2 regions of the Pseudoalteromonas sp. McH1-7 genome follow, and region 1 is predicted to be linked to the other one. Evidence: predicted binding sites of a transcription regulator. Region 1 holds the regulator's gene; the other holds the start of a gene.
The links. The regulator LexA, encoded in region 1, represses DNA repair genes until DNA is damaged. The targets are predictions, from matches to a motif close to TACTGTATNNNNATACAGTA.

Region 1 (16,894 bases):
AACATTACGACAGAATATGGCATCAAACGGCCCTTTCATTGGCCATGGTTCCAGCAAATTCAAGCGCTTGAAATGAATGAAAGACTGTAATTTTGGTTTGACTCTATATGTACCGCCATCTGCGCTACGCAGAAACCATTTTTTCAATTTATCTTCGTCCAAACCTGTGACATTATTTGCGGTGTACTCTCCGATACTCGCCTTACTTAATACATTTGAATCTAAATCTGTTGCCAGTACCTTTACATCCCAATCATTAGGAAATGCGTTAGCAACTGTCATTGCAATACTGTATGGCTCTTCACCCGTTGAGCACCCCGCAGACCATATCCTCACCCTTTTGTCCTGCTTATGCCGAGTAGTAATTTCTGGCACCACCGTCTTTGCCAGAAATTCGAAGTGATGATTTTCTCTAAAAAAAGAGGTTAAATTTGTAGTTATAGAATTAATAAAGTGACTAAATTCTGCGTCTTCATTTTTTTCTAAAAATGATAGATATTCAGCAAATGAACTCAAGCCATTAGCACGTATGCGTCTTGCTAACCGCGAATACACCATTTCTTTTTTATGTGGCCCAAGCACTATGCCACAAGCATCATATACTCGAGCCGAAACCTCAGAGAAGTCCTTATCTGTAAGCAAAAACTCCCGCATCGCAATATTCCCTCAATCTTACTCATCACGCTGGTTTTGTACCAGCTAAACACACCTTATGCTAAAACTCTTCCCACTCTTCAGAATCATCAGCAAACTGGTTGTTTTTTGTGTTTTGCAATGATGTTTTGCTCGGTATCATGGTGTGCTTGGGTGGTTGTTTCTCTTGAATATCATAATGACGTTTTGACGAGCTCACATCGTGGCTGTGACTAGCTAGGTCGTCTAGCGTAAAAAAGTTCAGAAGCCTTCTCATATCGTTCGCTTGCTCAGCCATAGACTCACCAGCAGCAGACGCCTCTTCAACTAGTGCGGCATTTTGTTGGGTCATCTCATCCATTTGGGAAACGGCTTTATTCACTTGCTCTATCCCAGAGCTTTGCTCAACAGAGGCTTCAGCAATATCCGAGATCATGTTTGTTACACGCTTTACCGACTCCACAATCCCTTTTAGGGTTTCGCCTGATTCATTCACCAATAATGTGCCATCTTCGACTTTGCTGACACTATCTCGTATTAAATCTTTAATTTCTTTTGCCGCCGCCGCGGAGCGCTGCGCTAAGTTTCTCACCTCTCCAGCTACAACAGCAAATCCACGTCCTTGTTCACCTGCTCGCGCGGCTTCCACAGCCGCGTTTAAGGCCAGTAAGTTTGTTTGGAAAGCAATTTCATCTATAACCCCTATGATGTCCGCTATTTTTTTACTCGAGCTGTTTATTTCTGACATACTTTCTACCGCGCGAGTCACCACCTCTCCACCTTTAGTTGCCTTATCACACGTTTCTTCTGCCAGTTGGTTCGCGACTTTTGCATTATCCGCATTTTGCCTAACTGTACTGGTCATTTCTTCCATACTAGAAGCCGTTTCTTCTAAGGAAGATGCCTGTTCTTCAGTCCGCTGACTCAAGTCAGCATTGCCTTGTGATATTTCTTCTGCGCCACTTGCGACTAGGTTTGCTGAAGTGCGGATCCGACCTAACACCTCGGTCAATTTTTCAGCCGTGGTATTGGCGTCCTTTTTCAGCTTTTCATAAGCACCACGATAATCTCCCTCTATCCGCTGGGTTAAATTACCCGTAGCCAACGAATCCAGCATTTCTCCCATGTCAGTAACTGTTTCATCGACAGTCGCAACTAAACTATTAAGTCCTTGTGCTAATCGCAAATAAAATCCTTCTTTACCCTCATCAGATAAACGAACACTTAAGTTACCACTGTTAGCTGATTGCACTAGTCCTGCGACTTCTTTTTCAATCTGGACTTCCTTGGTTCTGTCGTTCCATTCAACTACGGTTCCTACACGTTCGTTATTACTATCAAAAATGGGATTTGCCACCAAACTAAAGGTACGTCCGCCAACGGCTATCTCAGTTTTGTACTCAGATTCAAGACGAGAGAGCATACTACGCTGATGACTTGGATTTTTATGGAAAACATCAATATTAGCCCCCATAAGCTGCCTGCTGTCAAAGTTTGGCAAGTCACGTTTTAAATCACTCTCTGCGCCTCTCATCATTTCTTTAACGGCGCGGTTTAAGTATACGATCTCAAACTTTTCGTTTGCGATCATGGTATTAGTCGACACATTATCCAGCGCTCTTCGTACTCTTAAATTTTCCGCTGCAGCGGCTTTTTCCAGAGCTTCCCGATTTAACCTATCAGTCTTGTCTTCCCACTCAACCACCGTACCAATACGCTTACCGCCATCATCAAAAACAGGGGTTGCAATTAATCCAAATGTGAACCCTGCAATCTCAATATCAGCACGATATACATCGTTTAACTTATCGAGTATGTGTCTCTGATGACTCGGGTTTTCGTGAAATACATCAATACATTGCCCAACAAGTTTATCAACATCGAAATTTGGAAGAGACTTCCTAAGCTGAGGCTGATTATCTCTTAGCATCCTCACTACAGAATCGTTGACATAAACAATGTTTAATTTATCGTCCGCAAGCATGACGTTGGCTTGGCAGACATCAAGTGCACTAGAAATTCTCGCATTGTGACTCGCCAACTCAGCTTGCCTCTTTTCAACCTCAAGCTCTCTTGTTAAGTCTTTCCACTCCACTAAGGTGGCTAAGCGCTTACCTTCTTCATCAAATACTGGCGTTGCAATAAGGTCGAAGGTAAGTCCTGCGACTATAATCTGGGCAACATAGGGCCTAGAGAGATTAGCTAATATACCTCTTTGATGGCTGGGGTTACGGTGAAATGAGTCGATGTTAGCGCCAATTAAGTTATCTACATTAAAACCTGGTAATTCTTGCTGTAGTTTGGCCTGATTCTTTCGCAACATACTCGTAAGGGAATCATTTAAATAAACGATATTAAGAGACGCATCAGCCAACATTATGTTTGCTTGACAAACTTTTAGTGCTAATAACAGGCTGTGGTTATGCTCTTTATCATTCGCTATATCATTATTTAAGAAAGTAGCTACTGCTCTGAACAGCGTCGGATGCTCTGCCTTGAAGTGGTTATTTAGTAAGCTTGCATCGTTATTTTCGATTGCCGATATAATACTTTCAACGCTCTGTAACCTAGCTAGCAGCGTGTTTACACTTTGCTTCAGTAGCAAAACCGCTAATGCAACGCTTACGCCCGCAATTACTATCGCGACGTAAGTTTGAGTAGACATACTCACGTTTAACATCTGAATACTGACTGCCAAACCCACAACTATTATGGCACTGGCAACTAATACTCTGCTATTGACTTGACTCACTAGTGCGTGATCGCGCATGTTATCCCCCGACAACCAATTGCTCATCATGTTTTACTTCAAGATCTAAAATTTTTTTTAAATTTAAAAGTACAACCATTTTTTCACCAACATTGACAAGTCCTTGTACGAACTGACTATTTTCCGAGTCCTGAAAATCAGGTACATCTTTAGCAGTTTCTTCATTGATGCTGTACACGTCCGAGACTGCATCTACCACTAGTCCCATAATTTTCTGCATCCCTTTGATGAGCACAGACACGACAATAACGACTGTTAAAGCACCATATTCGATCTGAGGTAAGCCAAAGCGGATCCGCAAATCAATGATAGGTACTATGGTTCCACGTAGATTAATTGCACCGTTTACATACCTTGGTGAATTAGGAATTGCTGTGACCTCTTCCCATCCCCTAATTTCTTGGACAGCCAAGATATCCATGCCATATTCTTCTCCTGCCATCATAAAGGTCAAAAACTGCTTATCACCTTCCTTATTAGCCAGCATAATTTGCTCATTAACTGCTGCACGTTCAGTGATCATGTCATCACCTCTTCTAGCTCCTGCTCTACCAACAGCTCTTGACTTCCGGGTCGCTTAAGGCCGCTTAGTTTTATTAAGCCACTGATATCTATAATCAAAGACACTCTGCCGTCTCCGAGAATAGTAGCGCCAGATATGCCATTGACCTTTTGATAATTCGCTTCTAGGCTTTTTATCACCACTTGCTGCTGTGCCAGTAAGTCATCCACCAGCAGCCCAACCTTATGGTTGTCGCTTTCAACCACAACAAGCAGAGTTTTGTCGAGTTCTTCGATTGCTCCTTCATGGCTAAATAACTGATAGAGTCTGATGATTGGAATGTACTCGTCTCTCAATCGCAAAACCTCTAAACCATTTCCGACTCTACTCACTTTTTTAATATCGATCTGCAGTGATTCCACAATGGAAATAAGGGGGATGATATAGGTATGTTGCGCAACTTTGACTAGCTGACCATCCAAAATAGCGAGTGTAAGCGGTAGACGAATCGTAAATGTTGAGCCAACTCCCTTAGCCGAAGTAACCTCTACACTACCATTAAGCGCTTGAATATTTCGGCGTACAACATCCATCCCGACACCACGACCCGAAATATCACTTACTTCATCCGCAGTAGAGAACCCCGGCTTAAAAATAAGCTCATTTACTTCCTCAACAGTAAGCTCATCTGTTGCCTGTACCAACCCATTCGCCAAGGCTTTACTCTTGATTTTTTCTGTATTGAGACCTCTGCCATCATCCATAATCTCAATGACGATATTTCCGCCTTGGTGAAAAGCATTTAACGTCACAGTCCCAACGGGATCCTTTCCTGCTTTAATTCTTTCCTCGGGTGTTTCTAATCCATGATCTAACGAGTTTCTTACAAGATGCACCATAGGATCAGAGATTTTTTCCATCACTGTTTTATCTAACTCTGTTTGTTCGCCAAGTAGCTTGAGCGCTACTTGTTTATCCAGCTTCTGCGATGTATCTCTAACCAAGCGTGGAAAGCGACTAAAGACGAAACTAATAGGTAACATCCTTATCCGCATTACGTTTTCTTGCAAGTCTCGGGTGTTGTGAGCCAGCTGCGCCAACCCCTCTTGCATTGCAGCCAATGTATGCTCTGTGGGCTCTTGTTCGCCGAGTTGAGTTAACATTGCTTGCGTTATTACTAATTCACCCACCATATTTATCAGTGAGTCGACTTTATCTATACCTACTCTGATTGATGTAGATTCGCCTGACTTCTTATTCACCTCAGATTTAGGCTTAGCCATGGCGGTCGGTTTCTGAGTTGTTTCAGTATTGTTCTGAGTTTCTTTTTGCGCTACTTGCGATTCAGTATCTGTTTTGGACGCTATATTCACTTCTGGAGCACTATCATTTTCAAATAGGCCGCCACACAACGTGATCACTATCTCGGCGTCATCCTCAACCCACTCGAAAACCTCTCTAATAGCTGACTCAGAGTGGCTAGTGTTTAAATATAAACGCCAACTTAGGTAGCAGTCTTCAGGGTTAAACCTTTCAATATCTGGAATTGCATCGCAAAAGGCGTGCGTTTCCAAATCCCCGAGTTCGGACAGCTCACTCAACATATACAAAGGCTCATTGCCAGTTTTAAAAAGGTGTGTAAGCGGTTTGAAGTCAATTTGATAGGTTTGTAATTCAGGAGCTACCTCTCGGCTTGGTGAGGTCTGAGCATCTTGCGACTGTTGAGCGCCTAAAATCCCTTCAAACTTCTCTCGTAACGTATTCGCCACAGAAAGGTCAGGCTCTTCTTCAGCTTGCAAGCTTGTCAATAGAGCTCTTAAGCAATCGACGGACTGAAGTAAAAGATTTACATGTTCAGCTGCTAGTTGACGTCTACCATCACGGATTTGATCAAGCAAGGTCTCTAAAACGTGGGTGAAGTTAGATACGGATGTAAAGCCAAATGTTCCACTTCCACCTTTGATACTGTGCGCTGCACGAAATATGGTATTGATGGTCTCCGAATCTTCTTGCCCTGGCTGTAAGTTTAGAAGCTCCGCTTCCATCACATCCAGCCCCTCAAAGCTCTCTTCAAAAAAGACATCAAAGAATTGGCTTAAATCAATACTCATGTCGACGCCCCTTTATGTCTACCTGATGACTTTCTTTAGTACAGCTAGCAGTTGTTCAGGGTTAAAAGGTTTAACTATCCATCCGGTAGCACCTGCTGCCTTACCTTCTGTTTTCTTATCCAGTCCTGATTCAGTAGTTAACATCAACAAAGGAGTAAACTTATAATTAGGCAGGCTACGAAGTTCTTTGATCAGAGTTATGCCATCCATAACTGGCATATTCACATCTGAGATCACAGCATCAAAGCCCTGCTGTTTTGCAATAGATAGAGCCTCACTGCCATCTTTTGCTTCTATCACATCAAAGCCAGCTTTTTTCAATGTAAAGCCAACCATTTGACGCATAGAGGCAGAATCATCCACAGCTAAAATCTTTTTCATAATCACCTCTTAGTTTTCAATACTATGGAATAAATAGTGCGTTAATCCGAGCTCATTTACGGCTTGTGCGAGCGCTTCACTTTCACCATGCCAAACAATTTTGTGCTCCATTGAATGTAGGTGCTTTTGCACAGCGCATAGTAACTGGATAGAAGCAGTGTCTGCTTTTTGCACTTCGCTAATGTCGATAGAAATGTCAGATGTTTCCAAAGAGTCCTGGAAAATTTGATGGTACAAGCTTTCCACATGATTAATTGCCATTTCTGGTGGAAGTTTCAACATGAGCTGAAGACTATCCCTGTAAAAGTGAGTAATAAAATTAGCTTAGACTGTGATCGTAAAATTGCCACAAAGATTAAATAAAAATCCGCAAATAATGAAAGCGTTAGAGGTAGGAAATAAAATCGCGTAGGGCACAGGCTACGCGATATGGAGCTAGTTTATTATGCTATTAAGGTCTTTTAATAACTGTTTTTCATCGATCGTCGGCACAGTTCCAACTTCATGAGAGGGTTTAAAAATAGCCTCCAGCTGTCCCTTTGGATTGATTAGTGCGACTGATGCACTGTGATCAACATAGTATTCTTCTTGCTGTTCTTGATTTATCGCATAGATCAAGCCAAGATCTCTGACAAAAGGAAACAATATCGAATGCTCTGCAGAGACCGCTTTGAAGGTTGGATCAAAGTGCCTAATATACGCTTGTCGTCGCTCCTTTGAGTCTCTGTGAGGATCAACAGATACGAACCATACTTGTAATTTACTCTTATCTTTCATTGATTGATACACATGAGTCAGTTTCAATAATGTCATCGGACAAACGTCAGGACAGCTGGTATACCCAAGAAAAAGTAAATTCCACTTGCCTGCAAAGTCTTGATTGGATAACACTTCACCATACTGGTCTTGAAGTTGAAACGACTGCACTTCTTTTGGTTTTGGATACCAAACTACTTTTTCAGACACATCAGGCGCAGGGCTACAACCAGATAATATCGCCACTACAACGATCAAAAGAATTTTTTTCATATAAATGCTTTATCCACAAAAAGTGCTACGAAAACAATTAGCAAATGCCAAATTGAAAAATAAAATACACGCATAGCATACTCTAAACTCTTCGTTTTAATAAGCTTTGCGGCCTTATATATAAAGGCCACATTAACTGCCCCAGAGCACAGTAAATAAATCCACCCCGACATTCCGACCAAATAAGGCAATAGGCAAATTACGGTCAGTAATATGGTGTAAAATAATACACAAAGCTTGGTAAATTCATCACCGTGTGTCACAGGTAGCATGGGTATTTCAGCTTTCTCATAGTCACGTTTTCGCGCTATGGCTAAAGCCCAAAAGTGTGGTGGAGTCCATGCAAAAATTATCATCACTAATAACCATGGTTCAGCACCCAGCTGTCCTGTCTCGCTAACCCACCCAAGCAGCGGTGGCATAGCACCAGCTAACCCTCCAATCACAATATTTTGGGGGGTTGCTCGCTTCAAAAGTAGCGTATACACAACGGCATATCCAACTAACGCAGCGAGAGTTAACAAAGCACACAGCTGGTTTGCAAAAATGGAGAGTAGTACATAGCCGAATAAAGCCAAAGTACTGGCAAACATTATGGCTGAAGAAACAGAGACTGACTCTGTTGCGAGCGGTCGGTCACGCGTTCTGACCATCTTTTTATCTATTTCTCTGTCAACCACATGATTTATTGCTGCGGCACTGCTCGACAGCAAGCCGATTCCCAATAGACTCATGATTTGAGACAATAGCGTTTTATCGCTTTGTGGCGCTAAAGCCAGACCAACCCACGCGGTGATCACCAGCATGCAAACTACTTTAAACTTGCACATGCCAAAATAGGCCTTTAGCAACGATGTTATTCTTTGATATTCAAAAGTATTAGTTAACTGGTGCATATTTATCTCCTACTTTTTGCGCTAAATTCACAAAAAAGCATAGTCTCACCATAGCTAGTAATACCATGGCTGCCATAAAGTTATGAAATAAGGTGAGTAGCAATGGAAATTGGAAATGAACGATAGCGGCGCCGACGGCCACTTGCAGAGTAATCAGCACTAATACCAGATAAGCTGAATTTCTGATCACCTGATTTTGTGCCTGCTTTAATAAAGGCCAGCATGCTATAAGTAAACTGAATACGGTTATAATTGCCCACACTCTATGAGTAAAATGGATAGACACCCTTGATTCAAAAGGGAGCACACCAAACTCGTAGGTGGCTGAAGGCTCAGGCAGGGTAAATAGACTTTGCCAAGAAAACAATTGTAAGTTGTCACAAAGCGGTAAGCCTGTACAGTGAGGCGCAGCATAGTTGGCAGCTAGCCAACCTCCAAGCGCAATTTGAATAACCAAAATATAAAGCGCTACATAACACATCAGAGCAAGGCGTTTTGGGACATCAGCGATAATGTCACGGTGCTTCAGTCGTAAAGCAAGCAAAACAAGCAACGCCAGAATACTGAACCCTCCTAGTAAATGCCCCATTACTATTATCGGCTGTAAATTCATTGTTACAGTCCACATTCCTAAAGCTCCTTGAAACAACACTAACAGCAGAAGTAAATAGTAATGTTTATTAGGGCCTTCAACCTGTGGCTTTTTAAAGAATTGTAAGCATGCCAGGAGGAGAATAATGGCCCCCAAAAAGCTAGCAAAGTAACGATGGATCATCTCGATCCAAGCTTTGTCGGCTTCGACTTCTAAATGCGGAAACTGATCTTTTGCAGCGATTAACTCATGAGCTTCATTGGGCACAGTCAAAAAGCCATAGCACCCAGGCCAATCAGGGCAGCCAAGACCTGCGTCACTCAAGCGTGTGAAAGCACCAAGAGTGACAACCGCAAGCGTAACAAAACAGGTAAATATTACCAGCTTGATTCTATTCATATATAACCTCCTAGCTTGAGCGAGAGTAGTTCAATAGTTTTTTGAGGTCACTTAGCAAGCCTTTTTGTATACTTCTCGTTTTTCTTTGATCTAATATAGGCGCGTACTGAAGAACAAATAGACCAGTCTTATCTACCAAGTAAATATAGTTATCTTGCAGTTGGGAGATTTGTAGCGGCAATGAAGTTGCGTGCTCAATAAGAGGTTCGCCTTGATTCTGCAACACCACGATAGTTACCTTCTGCTGATGCTTGCCAAGTGCCAAATACAAATTAGGAAGACTGTTAAGCAACAAAGAGCATTGCTCATTACATGACTTTGGACGCTGATACACAATACTCCACTCTGTATCTTGGACGACTGCAGGCTGTCTCACCTCTTGACGTAGAAATTCACCATGGTTAGTTGTGCTACTGGGAAGCCAACCCAACTTTAGTGCAACGAATGCTAGTAGTAATGGCATAATGAACAAACTGACAAACCATATCGCTGTCTTAGACATATCCACTCTCCTTTTTTGAAAGTTTCCATCCGATCACTAGTGCCGAAAACGCAATCAGCAGCCACTGAACAGCATAAGCCTCATGCTTCTGTGGTGACATTACAACTGGTTGGTAATGTGGCTCAGTACTACCAAGTACGTCATGTGTCATGTATGCAATGATAGGCAATAGAGTGCGGTTAGAGGCTTTAGATAGGTAGTCGAGATCAATATACTGAATTATCGAATGAGCCTGCTGACTTTCCGCTGCAGAGTCAGCCAACGTAAAGCCTTTACTCACGTTTGTTTTAATGTATGCAGGGAAAGTTACCTTTGTTTCGGAAAGAGAAGTAAGTGTTGGAATTCGACTTGCTTGCTGTGGGACAAAACCCAAATTTACCACAACATATTCACCAGTCTTACTCACTTCTAAAACAGATATAACGTCAAAACCTACTCGGCCTTTTACTACTTGGTTATCAAGATACCATACCGCGCCAGCAACAAAGCGCCCAGTTAGTTGCACTTCACCATCAATTTGCTCGATAGGAACTTTACTTTCAGGATTATTTCTATTTGCAAGGTTTTGGTCTTGTCGCTTCTCTATATGTTGGTTTATTGCATGCTTTTTGGCTGCACGTTGCCATTGCCAATATGAAAGAGCTACACATAACAACATCACGATTAACGCTGCCAATATAGGCGTTTTTGATCTACCTTTAAAAAGTGCACCTAAATTCACGGACACTCCTTATGATTAAAATTATTATCGTAGTACTTCTGCTATTTATTTTTCTTAGTTTATTTAAAGCGATGTTCGTCATGCTCAAATCAGGGCAACAAGGGTCAATGGCAAAGCAGCTATTAAATCGAGTATATGCCTCTATAGCTGTGATTCTTATTATTTGTCTGGCTGCTCAGTTTGATTTAATCAAATTACATTCGTCGCCTATTTCTACAACACATAAACAAATACAAACAAACACAGCCACACCACATCAACAAAGTGCCAATACCAAGCACCAGCCTGAAACGCAAAGTGATTTTTCGCACTAAAGTGCCCTTTCAGAACTCTCACCCATATCACAAATAAAATTATCGCCCCAAGCGTAACATGAACTCCATGAAATCCAGTTAGTAAAAAGAAGGTGTTGCCATAAACTCCAGATTGAAGAGTTAAACCAAGTTCTTGATAGGCATGAATATACTCTTCAACCTGTAGAGTTAAAAAGCCAATACCAAGCAGTACCGTTAACCCTAAAAAGGCTTTTACTTTTGCCCTTTGATCTTTTTCTAGGGCAACATGTGCCAAACTTAACGTTATTGAAGAGGCGAGCAGTATGATGGTGTTGATCAATGGTAAGCCCTGCCACCCCATGGCTTGTGTTACCGTTCCATCAGGCGTTGTTAATAGTGGCCACGCGGCTTCAAACTGAGGCCATAGCACTTCGTTTGTGCTCACATTATTACTTGCTCCACCTAACCAAGGAACAGCTATCATGCGTGCATAAAACAGCGCGCCAAAGAAAGCACCAAAAAACATTATTTCGGAAAAAATAAACCAACCCATCCCTTGTTTAAACGAGCGATCCATTTGCTCTGAATACAATCCAGCTTGGGATTCTTGAATTACGTTTCTAAACCAACCAAAAATCATATAGATCAGCGTAGCGATACCTACAAGTAACAGGATTGCGCCACTATTGTTCGGGGAGTCAAGTTGAATGATTGTAAGCGCGCAGCCCACTGCGATAAAAAAGAGCGCAAAAGCGCCAACAATAGGCCAAGGGCTTTGCTCTGGAACGTAGTATTTTTCTTGTTCATGGTTCATGTTAGAACTCCTTTAGAGCGACTAACTGGCCCAACTGCACATTTTGTGTCTGGCTTACTCGCTCTGTAATATCAAATAACGTGTATGAAAGCGTTAGTTCTTCCACATCATCAGGCAGTTCTGTATCTACATAAAACCTCAATACAAACTCAACCTCTTCTTTACCCTTCATTGGTTGTTGGTCGAAGCAAAAACAGGCCATTTTATGTAAATACTTGGCAGCTTTCCCCGGAGATACAGAGGGAATTGCTTGTAAAATCCGATCACTGTCACTGATATTCTTTGCAATAAACTTCACGTCTGTTAATTTTCCGGGTTGCACACTGACAAAGTGTTGAGCTGCATCAACCTTAAATGGTGCATGACCCTGGCTATGTGTTGTGAAACTTACCTCAACTTGACGGCTATCAATAATAGCCTCGCTTTGCTCTGCCACTTTCATCGAAGGTTTTCCATTGAGTCCTGTTACATCACAAAATACGTCGTAAAGTGGGACTAATGCAAAAGCAAAAGCAAACATGCCCAGAGTCAGCAGTAGAAGCTTTCTAAGGAGGCGTCCATGTTGCATTACTTGACCTCCGGTGGAGTAGAAAATGTATGATATGGCGCAGGTGATGGTACTTCCCACTCAAGGCCTTCAGCTCCATCCCACACTTTACCGGGCACCTGCTCACCTCCTTTGGCACACTTATACACAACAGCCACGAATAATAGTTGTGATAAACCAAAAGCAAAGCCACCAATGCTGATAATGGCATTAAAATCAGCGAACTGAAGTGCATAATCAGGTATTCGTCGAGGCATTCCTGCCAAGCCAACAAAGTGCATGGGAAAAAACAATACATTGACACTCACAAGAGATAGCCAAAAGTGCAGTTTTGCTAGTTTGATATCAAACATGTTGCCAGTCCATTTCGGCAGCCAATAATAAGCAGCAGCCATAATAGAGAACACGGCACCTGTTACTAGCACATAATGGAAGTGTGCAACGACAAAGTAGGTATCGTGATATTGAAAATCAGCAGGCGTAATCGCTAACATAAGTCCGGAAAAGCCACCTATCGTGAATAGCACAATAAAAGCGATAGAAAAGAGCATGGGTACTTCAAAGCTGATTGCCCCTCGCCACATAGTCGCGACCCAATTAAATACTTTTACCCCTGTAGGTACAGAAATCAACATTGTCGCATACATAAAGAAAAGCTCACCTGCTAGCGGCATTCCTGTCGTGAACATATGATGAGCCCACACAACAAAAGAAAGTAAAGCAATCGAGGCTGTGGCGTATACCATTGAAGCATAGCCAAATAGTTTCTTTCTAGAAAAGGTAGGCACTATCGTGGAGATAATCCCAAAGGCGGGTAGTATCATAATATATACTTCAGGGTGACCAAAGAACCAGAATATGTGTTGAAACATAACAGGATCACCACCACCTGCGGCATCAAAAAAGCTCGTACCGAAGAACTTATCAGTTAACACCATGGTGACAGCACCAGCCAAAACAGGCATAACTGCAATTAGTAAAAATGCAGTTATAAGCCAAGTCCATACAAATAGTGGTAGCTTCATCCATGTCATACCTGGCGCTCGAAGGTTCACTATAGTAACGATGACATTAATAGCGCCCATTATTGAGCTTATCCCCATTATATGAACTGAAAATACAAAAAACGCCGTATTATCATTACTGTAGGTTGTAGATAGTGGTGCGTAAAAAGTCCATCCAAAAGCAGGCCCCCCTCCTTCTAGAAACAAAGACATGAGCAAAATGGCAAACGCAAAAGGTAAGATCCAGAAGCTCCAGTTATTCATTCTTGGAAGCGCCATGTCTGGAGCTCCGATCATCATCGGGATCATCCAATTGGCAAGCCCCGTAAATGCCGGCATCACTGCACCAAATACCATGATCAAGCCGTGAACGGTCGTCATTTGGTTAAAAAAATGCGGATCGACTAACTGTAATCCTGGCTGAAATAGTTCAGCCCGTATCACCATCGCCATTGCACCACCAATCAAAAACATGGTCAGTGAGAATAATAGGTAAAGCGTGCCGATATCTTTATGATTGGTTGTAAAAAGCCAGCGTTTTAGGCCTTTAGGAGTTCCATGATTTGAATGTTCTTCTACTATAGCACTCATTACTTGGCCTCCTCTAAGGCATCAATTTCTTGCTGAATTTGACTCGGCTGGATCACCTCTCCTGTGTCATTACCCCAGCTATTCCTTTTATAAGTGATGACTCCTGCAATTTGTTTAATCGTTAATTGCTTTGCAAATGCTTGCATAGCAGTACCAGGACGACCAAGCAGAAGGATGTCAATGTGTGGTTTAAGATCACCTATAACAACTTCACTCCCCTTCATAGCGGGGAAGACGCCAGGTAAGCCAAGCCCAGTTGGCTGGTGACAAGCAGCACAATATGCCATGTAGGTTTGTTCGCCGACCTCCATTAACTCTTCTTTCGATAAAATTTGCTCTGCCACCGCCTGTGATTCTGCTGCAGCTTTTGCTTTGGCGGCTTTAGCATCATCGAGCCACACCTCAAAGTTTTCAGGGCTTACAGCTTCTACCACCACAGGCATAAATCCGTGATCTTTTCCACAGAGCTCTGCGCATTGCCCTCTGTAGATTCCTTCCTCATTAACTTTGGTCCATGCTTCATTGATAAAGCCCGGATTAGCGTCTTTCTTAACAGCAAAATCAGGTACCCACCATGAGTGAATAACGTCATCTGACGTCATTAAAAAGCGAACTTTCCTATCAGTTGGGATCACTAAATGGTTATCAACTTCCAAAAGATAATTGTCATTTTTATCTTGCAGATCATTGATTTCATCTCTTGATGTAGATAGTAAAGAGTAAAATTCAACATCATGTCCCATATACTCGTAATGCCACTTCCACTGTGAACCTGTTACCTTAATAGTTAGATCAGCTTTGCTTGTATCTTCCATCGCAATAAGCGTTTTCGTAGCTGGGATAGCCATTCCTATCAGTATCAGAAAGGGGATTGTGGTCCAAAGAATTTCAACTTTAGTACTTTCGTGAAATTGAGCTGCGACAGCCCCTGTTGATTTACGGTGCTTGAGTAATGCCCAGAACATCACTCCAAACACTATAACTCCTATCACACAACATATAAGGAAAATAGTCATGTGGAGCTCATATACTTGATGGCTAATGTCTGTTACGCCCTGCCTCATATTGTAATCACTATTCGCAAGTGATGGCATGACGATTAGCACGGTGACAAATGCTACAACTAATCGACAAATTTTCATTTGACGTCTCCTTCAAGGCAGCGCTTAGCCCCTTTTGTTATTATCGGATGACTGTCATATTGTCTATTGGTACATAGACTTACTGCACGACTCTTAACCAAATAGTCAAGAAATTTACAAAACGCAAGATTTTAGGAAAAGATGCCAGTTAGAAGTGTTTTTATAGCTATGAACTAATAAATGTAAGAAGGCAAAGTATTATGTAGAATTATCAAAGTAGTAAACTAACCTAAGAGTAGCTATATTTGACCCCAGCCGAGGGCAATATTAGCAATACTTTAGATAAGCAATAAAAAAGGCGTTTATCTAGAGCGTAACACCATTTAATTAGTGCTACGCTCAACTTAAGTTACATCCAGTCGGCGTTTCTGATGACACCCACTGCAAGCCCTTCAATAGAAAAGTTCTGATGTTCAAGATCAACCTCAATAGCTTGAAACTCTTCATTTTCTGCATGAAGTAAAATCTTTTTGCCTTTTTTCTCTAGGCGCTTAACTGTCACGTCTTCCTCTACACGCGCCACTATTACTTGACCATTATCAGCTACCTGAGTCTTATGCACAGCAAGCAAATCCCCATCCATGATCCCAATGTTCTTCATGCTCATACCACTAACCCTAAGTAAATAGTCCGCATGAGGCTTAAAGAAGCTAGCATCTACATTGAAATGACTTTCAACGTGTTGTTCTGCAAGAATGGGTTCTCCAGCAGCTACCCTGCCGATGATTGGCAACCCTAACTGTTCTGGTTCATCCTCAACCAACCTAATACCTCGACTAGCTCCAGGAACCATTTCTATAACCCCCTTCTTGGCAAGTGCTTTAAGGTGCTCCTCTGCTGCATTTGCACTTTTAAAGCCTAACGCATCAGCGATTTCAGCTCTAGTCGGGGGCATGCCAGTATCCTTAATGAATACTTTAATCAGTTCAAAGACTTGCTCTTGTCGTTTAGTTAAAGGTCGCATCAACTGGTATTCCATACAGTATTATATTTACTGTAAGTATATACAGCTGAGAAAAAATCGCAATGTTTGTTTATTCTTATAAATTAAGTTTACAGCCTTAGTAAGGTATGTAAAAAATCCAATAAAGAGAAAGAGTTAAATTTACTTTCCTTAAGGAAAGTAAATTATAAGCTGATAGATAAGTCGAAGAGAGAAGTTTTAAGTAGAGCAACGTCAAAACTGAGTAAGGAGTTTTCTCAAACCCTCGGCGGGTAAACCGCCTCCTACCAGTGCAGCACTTTATTGATATTGTGGTGGGAGCGAGTTTACCTCATGATGTTACAAAGTAGGATGTTTTATTCTTTTTGTTTGATAGACCTAACAGCTCGGCGGGTAAACCGCCTCCTACCAGTGCAGCACTATGTTGATGTTGTGGTGGGAGCGAGTTTACCTCGCGAGGTGTTGATTGCTTTGTAATGTGTTGATTGCTTTTCGAGGTGTTGATTATCTTGTGAGATTTTCTTTTCAAATCCCACATAGCAAAAAACCCGTCGCATTGCTGCAACGGGTTTCTCTAATAAGGCCCTGGCTCGCTACGAAGTAGGATGTTCTACTTTCACATGGGAAGCCCACACTATCATTGACCGGGGCCGACCCTTCGCGGGGCTCGCCTTCGGCTGTTTTGTTTCACTTCTGAGTTTGGGTGACAAGAAACCGAAGTAACGCTTCCAGTTCGAGGAAGTGAGCGCATGGATACGCGAAGGGGAAATACTACATGGAAGTACTTTACTACAAATGCAAAAAACCCGTCGCATTGCTGCAACGGGTTTCTCTAATAAGGCCCTGACGATGTTCTACTTTCACATGGGAAGCCCACACTATCATCGACGCTGTTTTGTTTCACTTCTGAGTTCGGCATGGGGTCAGGTGGTTCCAAAACGCTATGGTCATCAGGAAATTCTGTTCATTAATGAAGTATCCTTCATTAATATAAATCTGGAAAAAGCTATTAAATTCTTTTGTCTACTTCAGTCTATTAACT
Region 2 (16,894 bases), on a different contig from region 1:
CTAAGCTTAATAAAAATTGTTATTAATACTCTTATAAGTTGTTTATTTTAAAAGAGTATATTAAGAAAATTGTTATTTTTATTTAATCTTGCCAAGAACAAATATTGAACTAGTGTTATAAAGCGTCAACTGACATTTTAGGGGGCCCTATGCAGGGTAACAAACAAGTTTTAACAGCGCTAAATCAAGTGCTGACGCTAGAATTAACATCGATTAACCAGTTTTTTTTACATGCAAGAATGTACAAAAACTGGGGCTTAGAAGAGCTCAATGAAAAAGCATATAAAAAGTCTATCAAAGATATGAAGCAAGCGGATGATTTGATCGAACGCATTTTGTTCCTTGAAGGGTTACCAAATTTACAGCACCTAGAAAAGCTTCGGATCGGTGAACATTGCGAAGAAATGATGGCTTGCGATTTAGCTTTTGAACTTGACCAGCTACCAGTGCTGCGTGAAGCCATCGCGCTTTGTGAAAATGAGCAAGATTATGTTAGTAGGGAGCTACTTGAGGCAATTCTTGAATATGAAGAGGACTATGTTGATTGGCTCGAGACACAACATTTCTTAATTAAAAATACTGGCATCGAAAACTATCTGCAGTCGCAGATTGAGGGGTAAGTTATGCAAGGTAATTTAACTATCATTGACTTGCTAAACAAGCAGCTAACATTAGAGCTTTCTTCAATGGATCAGTATCTTGCCCATTCAAAAATGTATGAGGATTGGGGACTGGATAAGTTACACCAAAAGTTAGCTCATGAATACGAGGAAGAGTTGGATCACGCAAAGCGTATTACTGAAAGAATTTTATTTCTTGAAGGGACGCCAGATACTGCATCCCGAGCTCCTATTCATATTGGAAGTGACGTCAAAGAGATGTTAGAGAATGACCTCGCCGCTGAGGTTTTGGTCAAAGATCATCTCAAAAAAGTTATCGCGGTATGTGAGCAAGAGCAAGATTATGTTACTAGAGTAATGCTAGAAAGTCTCTTAGATGACACCGAAATGGATCATATATATTGGCTTGAACAGCACATTAATTTGATAAAACTTATCGGCTTACCCAATTACATTCAGAGCCAGTTATCTAAAAGTTCTGAATGATCCCAGCCACCGCATCAAAAATTTGATGCGGTTTTTCTACTTTTGGAGCCAAGGCTAGTCGGAGTTTTTTAGCGTTTACTGCATTGAATTGGGTTTGATAAGAAGATGATTTAATATGACTTTCAACGCAAAGAGCGAACTCCCTTCTTTTGTTCAATTCAGGTTACTCACAAAATCACCATATTACGACTTTGCTGCTGTACAGCACTTCGATAGTCATTATTGTGAGAGTATATTTGATCAGTATGATTATAATAAAAACAAGCAATCACAATGATCTGAGCTAAGATTTAAATATGTATTAGGTAAGAAGCACTTTGATGAAGAAATTACTCCTGTTTTTTTACTTTGTAAGCTCAATATGCGTTGCTTCAAATGGTGAAAAAGTGCTGCGCATTTATCATGATGCTGATTACTCTAACCTCAGTGAGTCAGCACAAGCAATAAGGATGGGCTTTTTAACCGCGCTTGATTCCGTTGATTATCAAATTCAGGGTTATCGCATCAAGCTGGTCGAGAAAGATCATCGAGGAAATAGCAACAGAAGCCTTTTGCATTTTAAACAGTTTTTAAAAGATAAACAGGCATTGCTTATGCTGGGGGGAGTGCATTCTCCTCCTTATATTAAATTCAGAGACTTCATTAACCAAAACGAAGTACTATTACTGGTTCCCTGGGCTGCGGGAGGGCCTATTACACGCTATCCCAGTGAACAAAATTGGGTTTTCAGGTTGTCAGTCGATGACACAAAAGCAGGAAAAGTTCTGATTAACTATGCCAAGGATAACAATTGTACAGCCCCGCATTTGTTGCTAGAAGACACCGCTTGGGGTCGCTCCAATTACGATACGCTTCTGGAAGAGTTTAAAAGACGCAAGCCTAACAATGTGTTGCCTGTTTCATGGTTTAATTGGTCAACCAAAGAAAATGAAGCGCGTATCATCATCAGGAATATTATTGAAAGTGATCCGCAATGTGTAATTTTTGTAGGTAATGCGATAGAGGGGGGCGAGTTTGTTAAAGCGATGGCCAGTATCGATAAAGCATTAAGGTTGCCTATCGTAAGTCATTGGGGGATCACCGCGGGGAGCTTTTTTGATATCGCGGGAGAGTTGCTTGCCTCTGATGTATCTCTAGCGGTATTACAAAGCTGTTTTTCTTTTGAAAACAAACCTCTCACCACTTATGCTAAACAGGTATTTAATCGTGCAAGCGCTCTTTTTCCAAAAGCCTTTGCTCAAGATGGATATGTAAAAGCAACGCCTGGCTTTGCTCATGGCTATGATCTTGGCAAACTATTGATAGCAGCTGCTAAGCAAGTCACCCTAACGGATTCTATGGCTGATAACCGCAAGCAGCTGAAACGGGCATTTGAAAGTCTAGATATACCTATACAAGGTTTGGTTAAATCTTATCGACAACCATTTACTCGTTGGAGTGAACAAAATGATTCGGCACACGAAGCGCTGACGGAAAATGATCTTTGTATGGGCCAATATCAGAGCGATGGTAGTATCAAATTGCTCCTAAGCGATCTGGAGCTGCATTGAATAGTAGTAAATTTGCTTTAACGAGCAACCGAGCATTCTATGCTTTTTTGAGTCTGACTGTACTGGTGTCACTCTTGCTAAGTGCGTCATTCATGAGCTTACGGGCAAACGTAATAGTCGAAGACCTTGTTCGAGAGACTAATGAAACACAAGCTCACTTGGCGGTAAATAATCTTACGCAATATCTAGAGAGTCGAAAGCAGGTATTAACAGATCTGTCGTCAAATCCAATTATCGTTAACGGCGCAATGGGCACTGGATTATCCGGAGCTAAGCTACAAGACTTTTTACGTAATTTCCAAATTATTGGTAAAGAAGAAAAATTAATGGTGATTAATGTATTGGGAGAAGTTGTATACGCCAATTTTAATTATCATGAGGTGCTAGATCAACAACCTCAATGGCTCGAAAAAATCATCAACGCAGATATCGGAAGCGCAATTGATTTGACCGCCGTCCAAAATCAACACTACTTTACTATTGCTGTGCCCATCTACTACAACGGATTTGCTGAAGGGGCGCTGATTGGAGAGTTTTCAACAAGTCTTGAAACCTTGTTATCAGTGTCAATGGATAATGAGTTTCATAGCATTTCATTGCAAGGTCGTTGGGTTGACTTTTCTGATGTAAAAAATCTCGATGATTTTTTTAGTATTCGTACCCTGGCAATCGGAAGTACGGGGCTTCAGCTTGATTATAGGTTAAGCAAGCAACTTGTCACAAACGAAGTGAAAGGGTTTGTCTGGGATCTTATAGGCGCTATTGCGTTTGGCCTGCTTTTGGCATTCGCTTTGCTATTTATTTTTGGTAAGCAGTTGCTACTCAATCCATTTAAAAAACTCGAAGAATCAAAACAAACACTACAACGAAGTGAAGAAAGGTTTAAGCTCGCGATTATAGGAAGTGATGATGGACTTTGGGATTGGGACTTAGAACGTGAACTTGTATTTTACTCAGATAGATTTAAATCTTTGCTGGGGTTTTCGGTGGATACGCAAGGGTTATTCCGAGCACACATCTCAAGCTTATTTGACCGCGTACATCCAGAAGACCTAGTTAACCTTGAGAATTCGATTAAATATCACATGACAGAAGAGGAGCCTTTTGGCGTAGAGTGCCGCATCAAAACGAGACAAAATAACTATCGTTACTATTGGCTCAAAGGAGCCGCAGCGTTAAAAAATGGGCATGCAAAACGCATTGTTGGCTCTCTTTCTGACATTACCCAACAAAAGCTTCATCAAGAGGCACTAAAAAAAGCAAAAGAGCAGAATGATTTACTAGCTCAAGCAATTGAGTGTGCCAATGTCGGGATAACGATAGCAGATGCTAGTAAGTCTGAGTTACCCATCGTGTTTATAAATGAAGCATTTACACAAATCACGGGATATGGTGATGAGGTACTGGGGGAAAACTGTCGTTTTCTTCAAGGTAAAAATACGCAACAAGGTGCGATAGAAAAGATAAGACAAGCTATTCATAAACGTGAGTTTATAAAGGTAGATTTGATTAACTACACAAAATCGGGTCAGCAGTTTTGGAATAGTCTTCAGATTTCACCTGTATTCAATGACCAAAAGCAGTTAACTGCGTTTGTTGGTATCCAACAAAATATTTCCACAGCGGTTGCAGCAAAAAAAGAGTTGGAGCAAGCGAAGCTACAAGCTGAACAAGCAGCAAAAGCCAAAAGCGAATTCTTAGCGTCGATGAGCCACGAGATTAGGACGCCAATGAATGGTGTAATCGGCATGCTTAGCCTTTTGGAGGATGAAGCGTTAACTGATGCGCAATTACACAAAGTTGGCTTAGCTATGAGCAGTGCTGGGTCGTTATTAAATCTTATTAACGATATTTTAGATTTTTCTAAAATTGAAGCTGGGAAGCTAGACCTGGAGTGGCTAGATTTTGATGTTAGAGCACTGCTTGGAGAGTTAGTTGAGTCCGTAGCCTTACAAGCACAGAAGAAGGGACTAGAGTTAATTCTAGACACTACCACTCTAGAAAAGCCCTTGGTAAAAGGAGATCCAAGTCGATTAAGGCAAATTATCATCAATTTGTTAAGCAATGCCATTAAGTTTACTGAAAAAGGTGAAATTGTAATTCGTGCTTGGTTTTCAGAAATAGAATCACAACTTGTTTTTCACTGTGCAGTGGAGGATACCGGAATAGGGATCCCATCAGATAAAGTGGACAGACTTTTTACAAAGTTCTCTCAGGTGGACGCATCTACAACAAGGAAATATGGCGGAACAGGGCTTGGATTGGCTATTGTTAAACAATTATGCGAATTAATGGGTGGGGATATCGAAATTGATAGCACATACAAGCCTGGAAGCCGTTTTGTTTTTTTTGTGAGACTCACTCCCAGCGATAATACGCTCTTTGAGGCTCCTTTAGTTAATCTAGAAGGCGTTAAAATATTGCTAGTAGATGATAACTTGTCGACTCTAGAGGCACTTGAATCTCAACTAAAACATTGGGGCGCGAATGTTTACAAGGCAAGCTCTGGAATACAAGCATTATCACTATGCGAAGCTGAATATCAAAAAGATAGGCATGCTTTTGATATAGCGTTACTTGATATGACGCTAAGAGGAATGTCTGGTGAACAGTTAGGTGCAGCACTAAAGGCTGATAAGCGCTTCCAAGCCATAAAACTTATTATGATGACCCAAATGGGTGCGAAAGGTGATGGTCAGTTTTATGCTGGGCAGGGGTATTCTGGTTATTTTCCGAAACCCGCCACAACAAAAGATTTATTTGATGCGTTAACGATAGTCGCCGAAGATGGGGAAGCTTTGGCGAACGCGAGACCTCTGGTTACTAGTCATTATCTAAAACTTGTGAGGCAAGGACAAGAATTAAAGGTCGAGTGGCCAACGCCATGTCGGCTCCTCCTTGTTGAAGATAACAAAGTTAATCAAGTAGTTGCTTTGAGTATGTTAAAAAAACTCGGAATAGAGCATATCACAGTGGCAGAAAATGGCTTGTTAGCTATTGAACATTTGAAAAGTCACCAAAAGCAATGTCAATTTGAGTTAGTTTTAATGGATTGTCAAATGCCAGAAATGGATGGCTACAGAGCAACTGAGTTGATCCGTGAAGGAGAAGCGGGAGATATTTACAGGGACATTAAAGTGATAGCGATGACCGCGAACGCAATGTCGGGAGACCGAGAAAAGTGCCTAAACTCTGGAATGAATGACTACCTTAGTAAGCCAATCTCTGAGGAGTCACTCAGTGCAAAGCTGCAATATTGGCTGTATGGTAGCGCGAGTGTGGCCAATGATGATAGTGGGGGAGGAGCATAAAACAGAGGCACACTTTATACCAATTTGACTTAATACTTGCTCAATTTTAAGGAGTAACTCTGACGCTAACAGTGTTAAAAATTTCTTATTTAGAACAATTAAATTGCAAAATTTTGCCTTGCCTATATGGATGTAGGTACCTTAGCGAAAGCAGGACGCGGTAGCGGAGTTATCGACAAGGTTTTCTCGCCTCAAAATAGACCACTTAATTAAGAAAATTGGTATTACAATCTTGGCAGTCTTACTATTTCATGTTACTTTTACTGTATATATAAACAGTTTTTTGCCGCCTTTTGAGAAAAGAACTCCCCAACAAATACTACCTAAGTCATTTTAATGAGTTATTAGGTTATTTACAGTCAACTTGCCAATCTTTGTTGAGCGATAAACAGCACTCGCTATTACAACAATTACAGCGATTACCAGAAAATGAATTATGCTTGTTGGTTCGCTTTATGTCGCGCAAAACTCCTTTTATCGATATTCGTGAGTTGAACTATAAAGAAATAGCTGACATTGAGACTGTTTCGATCAATCTACGAAAGATGGGGTTGCTTCGACCTGGAGATATAGAAGAAATAAAAACGCTGCTGTCGTGCCAAACAAAACCGCAGTTGATACTGCTAGCCGAGGTAATGCAGCTTGAAGGGCAGCCAGCAAAATCTGCTAAGAAAGCAACTTGGATTGACCATTTGCTATGTGCTGCGGAACCTCAGAAGCTTATTCAGCAATCAAGTTTAGCAGCCTTCCTAACTCTTTCATTTTTGCATGATGTTGATTATTTTCTATTTTTATACTTTGGTAAGTTAGGTTATAGCTTGGGACATTTTTCGATGCGAGACCTAGGCGTAATGCAGACCCGTACGGATACTCAGGTGTATCATGCTCATTTTGAACATCGCAGTGAAGCCACGAGTGCTTTTTATTATGCAGCTGAGCGTCGTACATTGGAAGATAAGACACCAGAAGAGTTAATCCAACAAAGCCAAAGAATAGCTTCACACCAAGTACCAGAAGTGATTGGCTCATACGCAGAAGCTGAATTTTCTAAATATGTTTTGTTACTAGCTCAAAAGCTTGGGGTAGAAAGCCCCATTTATGCTGAGCTATTAGAGGTAAGTGGACACCCCAAAGCAGAAGAAGTTCTGATCCGGTTTTTGTATAAATCTGGTAATGAAGAACTTGCGCGACAGAGATTGGAAAAGGTCATTGAAGGTCAACATGATGAAACGTTGATGATATTTGCTGAGGACTTCTACGAGCGAAAGTTTAATAAAAAGCGCACTTCTATTTTAACCGACATGCTCAGAGCGAGCCCGCCACCGATTTCGATTGAAGAGGCATATAAAGGGCAAACTGAAGCAGGAGTTATCGCGCATTACAAACGTCAAGGGATAAATGCGTATCATGTGGAAAATAAGTTGTGGCTCTCTTTGTTTGGACTAACGTTTTGGCAGGAGTTATACCGTCACCCCAAGAATATAATGGCGAATGAATTTTCAAAAACGCCCTCGATATTAAAAGAAAACCGTTTTTATGAAGTGCTTGAAGCCGAGATCGATGAGCGGCTTGCTAAGCTGAGCGACGCTCAAGTCTGGCGGATGTGGCTGCTCAAACAAATGAGTGAGCATTACGCAGAACCTAATCGTTTGTTTCACTGGCATGAAAAACTACTCGAACCAATTGAAATGTTATTAAAACATATACCGGTTAGTAGCTTAAAAAAAGTCCTTCAAATGATGTGTAAAAACTTTAATTCGATGCGCTCTGGCTTCCCTGATTTAATGGTGATCGATCAACAATCACGCATGCGGTTTGAGGAAATAAAGGCGCCGGGTGACAGTTTGAGTCGTAGCCAGCTGGTGAATATCTCCAAGTTATTAAACTGTGGCATACCAACAGCAATCAAAACAGTGAAATGGCAAATCACGCCAGATCAACCCTATGTGGTTGTCGATGTTGAGACGACTGGCGGAAATAAAGATTTTGATCGAATTACAGAGATAGCATTAGTTAAAGTCATTAATGGCGAGATAGTTGACAAATGGCAGTCACTTATCAATCCGATGAGACGTATTCCTCAAAGAATTACGGAGTTAACAGGTATTACACAGTCGATGGTAACTGAGGCTCCGAGGTTCGCTGAAGTGATTGATAAGGTAGAGCAATTTTGTTTGGGTGCTATTTTTGTCGCGCACAATGTTAACTTTGATTATGGTTTTGTAAAACACGAGTTTTTGCGCGCGAATGTTGATTTCTACCGCGCTAAGCTTTGCACTGTAACACTTGCGAGGCAACTAATACCTGGTTTACATTCATACGCACTTGCCCCATTATCAAAGTCATTAGGTGTAAGCCTAAAAGACCACCATAGAGCGATGGCTGACGCTTTAGCGGCCGCAGAAATTTTTATACATATCAATCAGCTTAGGTTAGCACGATAATGTCGATAACTCGGCTGGTACACCATCAATTGGCATTATTTTGGGGAATAGCGGTATGGCTTGGGGCTTTATGTGTCAGTCAGCTTCCTTGGCATGTAATTTTCACGATAGCAATACTTGTGTTTAATAACCTTTGTATTTTCATTTTATTCTGGTGGGACAAGCGTTCTTCAACACTCGCACATTCTCGTGTAGCAGAGAAAAATCTACTGTTGGCAGGGTTACTAGGTTTGAATATCGCAACACCTATAGCCATGTTTGTTCTCAAACATAAAACGATTAAACCAAGCTTCAATTTTAAACTGCTAGCGGTACTGTTTTTTCAATCTTTGGTCTTTGGAGTGTTATTCGTTAATCTATTTATCTTGCGCTAAATAGCGGTTTTTAGCATTTTGTGTTGAAAATTTTTAGTATATGGCTAATTATCAATACACTGAATAGGTGTTAAATAGAGAATAATAATGAGTAAACTTGAAATACTTTTGAGTCAGTATGGTAAGTACCATCGCAGTAGAAAGAATATATTAACCCATTTTTTTGGTATACCCTTAATTGTGCTTGCCATTGTCGGCCTCACTTTTGTACCGTTATGGCAAGTTTCAGGGATCACCATCACACTTTCTGCGCTTCTTGGCGTAATGCTGTGCCTATACTACCTTTTTCTATCCCCTTTATTTGCGCTAATGATGAGTATTGTTATTGCTGGATTTTACTACACCGTATTTATCGTCAATCCAATGCTTATCGAAGCTGAGATAGCAACAACATTGTTTTGGGCCGGTATGTTCTTTGTTGGATGGGTATTACAGTTTATTGGTCATTACTTTGAAGGAAAGAAGCCTGCATTTGTTGATGATCTGATTGGCTTAGCGATAGGGCCATTGTTTGTGTTGGTTGAATTTTTGTTTTTACTTGGTCTATTCAAAGAATTGGAAAATACCATTATTAACAATGCGGGAGGATACAAGTAAATGAGATTGTACTCTCTTCGCTACTATTACCGACAATAGTTGCGTTACACCATGAAACTAAAAGCTTTACCCTAACCACGTTAGCATTTTTTATTTGAAACAACCAAATATCCTAAGCTTTGGATTATTAGTGCCTTCCTAGTAGTCGGTTCAAGTGAAAACTGCCAAGCTATTGGCGTGTACATTCGCCCTGCCTACGGGCGTAGATATTTTAGCGAAAGCAGGGCGCGGTGGCAGCGAAGTTATCTACGAGATTTCGCCTACAAGTAGATTAGTCAAGCAAATTGACATTGAACTTAGTGGTTTAGCCTAAAGTCGGCTGAGTAAAATCCCTTTTCACTCAGCTAGCAGTATGGGTGAATATGTGGCTCCTAGTTGCAATGCTGAGAATAGAATTATTGCAACATTTATCAGGAAGAAAGTAGCTTATACCAATTTTCTTAATTAAGTAGTCCATTTTGAGGCGAGAAAATCTTATTGATAACCCCGCTACCGCGTCCTGCTATCACCAAGGTACCCACCTCCGTGTAGGCAAGGCAAAAATTTTGCTATTTCGTTGTTCTAAATAAGAAGTTTTTACCGCTGTTAGCGTCAGACTTACTCCTTCAAATTGAGCAAGTATTAAGTCAAATTGGTATTATATCGTCATCCGAGTTTCTAGCTTAGAGCCTTTTATTATGGTGATATCTTGGCAATTTAGCCTTACACGACCACAGCGTGTTTCTAGTAAAAATGAGGCTTCAGGATAGTCATCACCTCCTGAATCAACAAACTGCTTTCGAGCACGATGCACCATGATATTCATATGATTAGTCTGAACGCCTAATGCTTTGGCTAAATCATCGCGATACATCCAGCCTTGAACATCCGATTCTAGACCTGCATCTTTGTCTTGAATTCGAGCTCTAGCGAGCAATAACAACAAGTAGTGATGACTTCTTACACCCAGATCTAGATGTTTGTGGTCTATGTTTAAGGATAACTGTGTATCCTCCTCATCTTGACTAACATTAAACTCAAGTGCCATGGGCTTAGCTGCTTTTTGACACTCCAAATGTTTGGTCACTGCAATGGTCGTAGCGGAAAAAAACATCCACTGATCATTCATTAACGAAATAATACTACCATCGATAAGCGCTTGACGATCTGATGTGTTTAAATCTTCTAAGAACCAATAACTGAGTAATTTATCATAGTAAATGATATGTTTTGGCTCATCTTCACTCGGAAGAAGTAACTGATTAGTGACTTCTATCACTTTTTGGTTGTTAGACTGAGAGACTAAGTATTGGCATTCGGTTTGTAAATTTGCTGCCACAAAAGAGTTTTGACCTGGCGCTGCAAAGTCAATTTTGTCATTTTCAAAGAGTTGATAGGGTAAATTTTTATCAAGTTTTTTATCATTGATCCAAATACCGTTGGTGCTCACATCTCTGATAAACCATTTGTTCTCATTGAGTTCAATAATGGCATGGTGTCGTGAAACTCCAGGCTTGTCTATCAGAGTATCTACACTGTATTTATAGCGACCGATAGTGTGGTAGCTTTTAAGATAGACTCTTTCGAGTTTCTGTTCGTCGATTAAATAAGCCATAGTTAGTTCCGTATAACTTTGATGAAAATTTCATGCTTGTCGCATTTTACCATATTTAACTCAGCAGAGACTGCATTTGGGTTATAAGAGGTATAAGTGCCGAGCAGCATACAATCTTATTCCCTTCTACTCAATAATAAAGACCCACGAGGTGGGTCTCGTTGAGGGAAGATTTAACCAGTACTTTAATACTGGAGTGGCCCAACTTGGCATAACAGTTGTTTTAGTTTGATGCGAAACCCAATAGGTCAGGCCGTTTGTCTGTAGGGTGATAAATCCTAGTCAACACTAACAGTCTAAGAGGTTTATGAAAATTAAGCCATTACACAGCATTACACTTAAGTTACTGCCTTGTTGGGCATATCAGCTTGAATTAATTTCTGACATAAACCATAGTTAATGAAGAGACCAACATAAAAGCAGTTGCACAAATTTTGTAATGTTTGTAGAGCGATAGGTATCAATACCTCACCCAAACCTAATGAGATCTAACTTCGGTTTTAGCGTCGGCTCTTCCTTTTTTATTATCACGTTTTTGAATGATGACATACGTACTAATCGTAGCGTCTCCAGACATGCTAGGAGTATATCATGGGCCAATACAAAGCGCTGAAAACAATAAAATTACAAGGAGAGTTTCCACTCTGTGATCATTTTGATTCAGAGCCACTAAGTTTAGACAGCACTGCTCTAAAAGTAGTGACCGACTTTACTCGAAGGCAACCGCAAGTAATATCAAAAGATGTGGATATAGATCATGCGTTATACATGATGAAAAACGGCCACGTACGTTCAAAGTTGGTTGTTGATGATGACGATAACTTTCTTGGTGTGGTTAATTGCCGTGATCTTTCAGGGCGTAAAGTATTGAGCGTAGCACAAAGGAAGCAAATACCAAGAGAAGAAGTTTGCGTCGAGGATGTGATGACAACAAAGGATGATCTTCATGCTGTTTCTTATGATGTTGTGGCTAAAAGTACAATCGGTGACGTGCTAGAGACGCTACAACAGTTAGGTTTACAGCACGTGCTGTTGTCAGGAGCTGATGGGTTGAGAGGTATGGTTTCTGCCAGCGACATCGCAAGAGCACTCCATATACCTGTTAGTATTTTACAAAAACCAACCTCATTTAAAGAAATTTTCGATGTGATCAGTGGACGTGAAGATTTTACTAATTAAGCAAAAATATAGATGATTAGTGAGGAAACTCATTAATCATCCAAAGGCTAGGTTTGCAGGCTTTTCGTTTTACAAAAGCGAGTTAGGTAATTAGGTACTGCAAAAAGCCCCAGCAAAAGCTTAATATGAGGGTCGGGAGTTGCTTTGTAAGAATTTTAGCGCCCCACAAATTGCGGCTACTTGACCGACTATGCAGCTTTCTGGCGTCGCATTTTTACCATCTGGGTACACTTCGGTTGTCGTGACGTAAGGTGCATTTGTCATCCCCATACATAACCCCAGTGCTGTCCCATCATAATTTATTACACCAAATTGCTCTATTGGTACACCAATCAACTGGTTGTTAATATCTGAAGGGGCTATTTGGGTGACTGCTTTGACCTCTTCGATGACACACTTTTGAAACTCTGCCGCTGGTTTTTGAGTGTGACCGACTAAATAAAAACCATCAGGAATGTTCCAGTTGTGATTTTCTTTGCCATCTCTTGCTGCTAGAGCTGGTCGAAATTCTGAGTTATCAGAGTCCGTCGTTTCATGTAAATCAATGTGGCATAAGATGTTATTTGATTTTTGCAGTACAAATTGAGTAGCTAATGCAGACTCTTGTGCTGGACTATTATCATAAAATGAACGATTGGGATCGATAGCGTCAGGATTCCAGCGGTTAATTGTTTCGTAACCCCAAGGACTAAGGCATGGTAGAATAATAAAGTTATATTGTTCCTCATACTTCTTAGCTTGAGTGCTAGCAAAGTCAAGCGCGCCATGTACTCCACTTGTCTCGTATCCGTGTACGCCACCGGTGACCAAAACTGTTGGGTTGTTTTCGTTCCAGTGCGAAGTAGTAAGGGCGTATAAAGTGTAATCTTGGGTTTGGTAATGTAATTGACCATACTCTGTTGTTTCAAAAGCATGTTTTAATTGCTCAATTTGAGAAACTACTTCATCATTATAGGAACGTTTTACGGACTGGCGTTCAAGCCATTGCTGTTTCTCTGTTTTGCCCCAAGGTACACCTGGTGTACCTATCGGATATTGTCTTTGCATGCTAACCTCTTTAAAGTTTGCATCATCATACGCAATAGCTTGTTTGTAACGCAACCCCAACTACCAGCGTTTGAAACTGTCTTAGATTAGAAGTAGCCAAGTACTTTTAAACTGCGCTGTTGCGCTTGGCTCGGTTTAAACGACCAAAGCCTTAGCGTCCTGTTAGCCATATGGAGCTTGGTATAACTAAACCAAAGTATGCGTTCAACCGAAATTTTTTCTACTTCTTCAGCGGGTATGTAGTATTTTTGACCAAATAGGGTTTGATAAGCTACTCCTTGATTACAAACAATCACTCTGCTTTGACCACTGAAAATAGCCCAAACCCCGACGATGATATAAAAGATGATGGCTGCTGATAGTGCCATTTGTGCAAAAGAAAACATGTAGATGCTGTCAGATATGAGCAACGCATCTAATGCAACTAAGCCGAGGGCAAAAACAGACAGGGAAATAAAAAATGAGAGGTTCATTCCTAGTTTTAACTCTTTCACAATTGTTCCTATTTACTTCTATTAATCAAAGAGCGTGCAAATTATTGCAACAAGATGAATCAATTGTGGAGGCTAGGAACTTTTCTATCTAATTCATTCTTTACTATGATAGGTGCGGTTATTTTTGGTTAATTAGTATGGTTAACATTCCGAGGAGTTGTAATGTGGTAAATAGTCGCCATATCGTCTGTAATTTAATATGTGATATTTTTAATATGACAAATACTAAAAGTTAGCATATTGTTTAAGTCTATGTGGGTTACTTTTAGTCTTGAAATACCTATTTTGGTATTTTGCATTAAAAAGGTTAAGGAAAAATTATGAAATTTGAACAACTACTAAATCACTTTGACACTGGTATTTGTGTTGATCAAATGCAAAAAGAGGCGCTTATCGACATCGCAATATTGTTCATTGGAGTAGATGGAGTGATATGCGAAAGCGAGAAACATATTGTCAGAAAGTGGGCAAAAAGTTTGCAATGGAATTCCGCGATAGATTTGGATAGTTATATAGAGGACAGCTTATCAAAATCTGTCGTTGCGATAAAAAACAATGATATTGAGGCTTATGTGCAACATCGTATGAATAACATTGTGGATGAGCCGATGAGAAAATTAGCAAAAGATCTCGCTATACGCGTGATTGAAGCTGACGGTAACGTCAAGCAAGCTGAAAAAGAAGCATTAGCCATTCTTGAAGCTGAGCTATGATAGCTTATACGCCATCATTTAAGCAAAATAGAGTGAACCAAGGCACTTTTATGGTGGTTCACTCGATACTTGATACTCAAAGTAAGTCAAAAAGCTCCTCTCTGTGAGATTTTGAATAGAAATCTAGGTTTACTAGTTTATATGTGAATATTTAGACCTTACCTGATAACCCTTTAGGGTAAATTATTAAGTTTTTGAAAACTGTTGGATCAACCCAGTTTGTTGTTCAATTTGCGCAAGTAACTCCTTACTTAACTCAAAAGATCTGTCTCCATGTTCAGTACCTTTTTCAGCCAATGTGGTTACGCTCTCGACGTTAATACTGATTTGCTTAGCAACACAGCTTTGCTGTTCAATAGCTGCAGCTACACTGCGATTTAGATCCGCCAAGCGGATAACATAGCTCTGAATTGTGTCCAGACTAGAGCCATTGTTCATCGCTAGGTTGACACTTTGGCTCGACAGATTATTACTTTTTTGAACTGATTCGACTGCAGAATTTGAAATCTCGTTCAGTTCTTGTAGTAATTGAGTTATTTCTTCTGTGGAAGACTGGGTTCTTTGTGCCAAAGTGCGAACCTCATCGGCAACTACTGAAAACCCTTTACCGTGATCACCTGCTCGTGCAGCCTCAATAGCGGCGTTCAGCGCCAACAAGTTGGTTTGGTCAGCTATTGAATTGATGACACCGAGAATATTTTGTATTTTGTCGTTTCCCGATACTAAGCGGTTAACTGCATTATTTACTTCCATTAGGTGGGTATCAAGATAATGAATTGAATCTATTACATCTTTGACTGCTGATTTCCCCAGTCCTGCTTGCTGTTCAGACTTTGAGGCTGTATCGGCTGCATGATTTACATTTTCAGAGAGTTCATCAATCGTCTGTGAGAACTCACCCATGCACGTTACCATCTCTTTTGTTTCTGTAGTCTGTTGTTTTAGTAACTCAGATACAAATTGGCCACTTTTTGTAGTGAGGCGAGCATTCTCACTCACTTGTATTGATACATCATTTACGCGTCCGACTACGGCGGCAATCTTGGCCTTTTGCATTTCAAAGGCAAGCATAATATCTGCAACCCTATCTTTCGAACCACCATATATCGTCGACATAATATCATTATCAAAAATACACTTTGCTTGGGCAAGAACACGGACATATTTGGCCCTAAAATTAAGTGTAAGCAGAGTAACTATTAGTAATAAAAAAGCAGGAAATAGTGTAAACCAGTGACTATTAAATACGGGCGTTAGGGCAAGTGAAAGGATGGTTGCGACTAACAAGTATAAGATAATTAATGTACTGTCAAACCTGTAAATTTTGGATTTATTATCAAGAGTTTTATAGGCGCTCTGTGCTCGCGCTACCACCTCAGGACTTGGTGCTGTCCTCACAGACTGATATTCAACAATTTCTCCCTTAGTGTCTCTTATTGGTGTAACAAACGCGTTGACCCAATAATAATCACCATTTTTCGCTAAATTTTTAACTGGACCCATCCAAGAGTCACCACGTTGAATAGTAGACCACATATTCTTAAAAGCAGCTTTTGGCATATCTTTATTTCGAACTAAATTATGTGGCTGGCCTAACATTTCCCCAATGGTATATCCGGCAACTTCGCAAAAAGACTGATTTGCATAAGTAATACGACTATCCAAGTCTGTTGTTGAAAGTAAAATACTATGCTTATCCAACTTTATTTCCCTACCTACTATTTTTGGCATTATTGTTTATCTCGGTAGCTTAAGACTGGAGAAATATAAATCTAAGACTTTATAGTCAGAAGTATTTTTTACAAAAGTGGGATACTAAAGCGATGTTCTATGATTGAGATCATTATTTGGTAAGTCACCTACAGCCAAGCAACATTGCGTCTGACAAATCAATAGCGGTCACTATAAATCATGTTAAGAGTTAACTTCAGAAGCCGTGAATCTCGGGGTTGAGCTTACACTCAATTTTCGCAGATTAAGTTAATAATTTTGAATCTAGATAGTCTACTCAATGAAGCTTTTTACGAGGAAACAATTTAGCCGAAGCAGGCTAAAATTATTGAGAACCATTCGCATTATTTTGGAGTGTTTGCTTAGTTGGCAATAACTATCAGTTAGACAAAGCTTCTGTAAAAACAACGGGCAGAAATGGTCAACATAAATTGTACCTTTACCAGTTACCCGTTGTTCAACAAAGTTCTATCGAGACATATTTTATGCTTTTGATAACACAGCGATAAAATATGCTGGAGAGTGCTCGAAGCTATTCAAGGATACCTTGAGTTGATAATCCTTATCTGTTTTTGTTTGTGAGTGGCCATGAGAAGTACTCTGATCATTTGAGATTTTTTCTGCGGAATAGTTAAACGCGCAACTAAAGCAGTTCTTTTCACTATAAGGACACTCAATACCAATAGCGAATTCATTTAATTCTTCTCCAGTTACGGGATCGTTGATGGTAAATGAAAACCCAGCTTGCGTGCCA

Region 2: HUZ36_RS04325 (exonuclease domain-containing protein) is a predicted target of LexA. The motif match lies at 6,229-6,248, and genes of this name have one in related genera.

What each region holds. Positions count from the first base shown of each region.
Region 1 covers NZ_JABWPQ010000034.1:66-16,959, reverse strand. Annotated here, with positions in the region: gene HUZ36_RS19750 (CheR family methyltransferase) at 1-654, opposite strand, end outside; gene HUZ36_RS19745 (methyl-accepting chemotaxis protein) at 716-3,403, opposite strand; gene HUZ36_RS19740 (chemotaxis protein CheW) at 3,405-3,926, opposite strand; gene HUZ36_RS19735 (chemotaxis protein CheA) at 3,923-6,016, opposite strand; gene HUZ36_RS19730 (response regulator) at 6,035-6,397, opposite strand; gene HUZ36_RS19725 (STAS domain-containing protein) at 6,407-6,679, opposite strand; gene HUZ36_RS19720 (SCO family protein) at 6,833-7,426, opposite strand; gene cyoE (heme o synthase) at 7,423-8,322, opposite strand; gene HUZ36_RS19710 (COX15/CtaA family protein) at 8,306-9,313, opposite strand; gene HUZ36_RS19705 (transmembrane cytochrome oxidase associated protein) at 9,324-9,815, opposite strand; gene HUZ36_RS19700 (SURF1 family protein) at 9,808-10,536, opposite strand; gene HUZ36_RS19695 (DUF2909 family protein) at 10,548-10,850, shown strand; gene HUZ36_RS19690 (cytochrome c oxidase subunit 3) at 10,750-11,625, opposite strand; gene HUZ36_RS19685 (cytochrome c oxidase assembly protein) at 11,627-12,193, opposite strand; gene ctaD (cytochrome c oxidase subunit I) at 12,193-13,767, opposite strand; gene coxB (cytochrome c oxidase subunit II) at 13,767-14,909, opposite strand; gene lexA (transcriptional repressor LexA) at 15,259-15,873, opposite strand; rRNA gene rrf (5S ribosomal RNA) at 16,694-16,807, opposite strand.
Region 2 covers NZ_JABWPQ010000004.1:186,025-202,918, forward strand. Annotated here, with positions in the region: gene bfr (bacterioferritin) at 150-620, shown strand; gene bfr (bacterioferritin) at 624-1,106, shown strand; gene HUZ36_RS04315 (ABC transporter substrate-binding protein) at 1,427-2,656, shown strand; gene HUZ36_RS04320 (response regulator) at 2,653-5,967, shown strand; gene HUZ36_RS04325 (exonuclease domain-containing protein) at 6,261-8,411, shown strand; gene HUZ36_RS04330 (DUF1294 domain-containing protein) at 8,411-8,785, shown strand; gene HUZ36_RS04335 (Mpo1 family 2-hydroxy fatty acid dioxygenase) at 8,873-9,382, shown strand; gene HUZ36_RS04340 (FHA domain-containing protein) at 10,020-10,976, opposite strand; gene HUZ36_RS04345 (CBS domain-containing protein) at 11,568-12,155, shown strand; gene HUZ36_RS04350 (M14 family metallopeptidase) at 12,276-13,202, opposite strand; gene HUZ36_RS04355 (hypothetical protein) at 13,289-13,696, opposite strand; gene HUZ36_RS04360 (hypothetical protein) at 14,017-14,409, shown strand; gene HUZ36_RS04365 (methyl-accepting chemotaxis protein) at 14,596-16,110, opposite strand; gene HUZ36_RS04370 (hypothetical protein) at 16,624-16,894, opposite strand, start outside.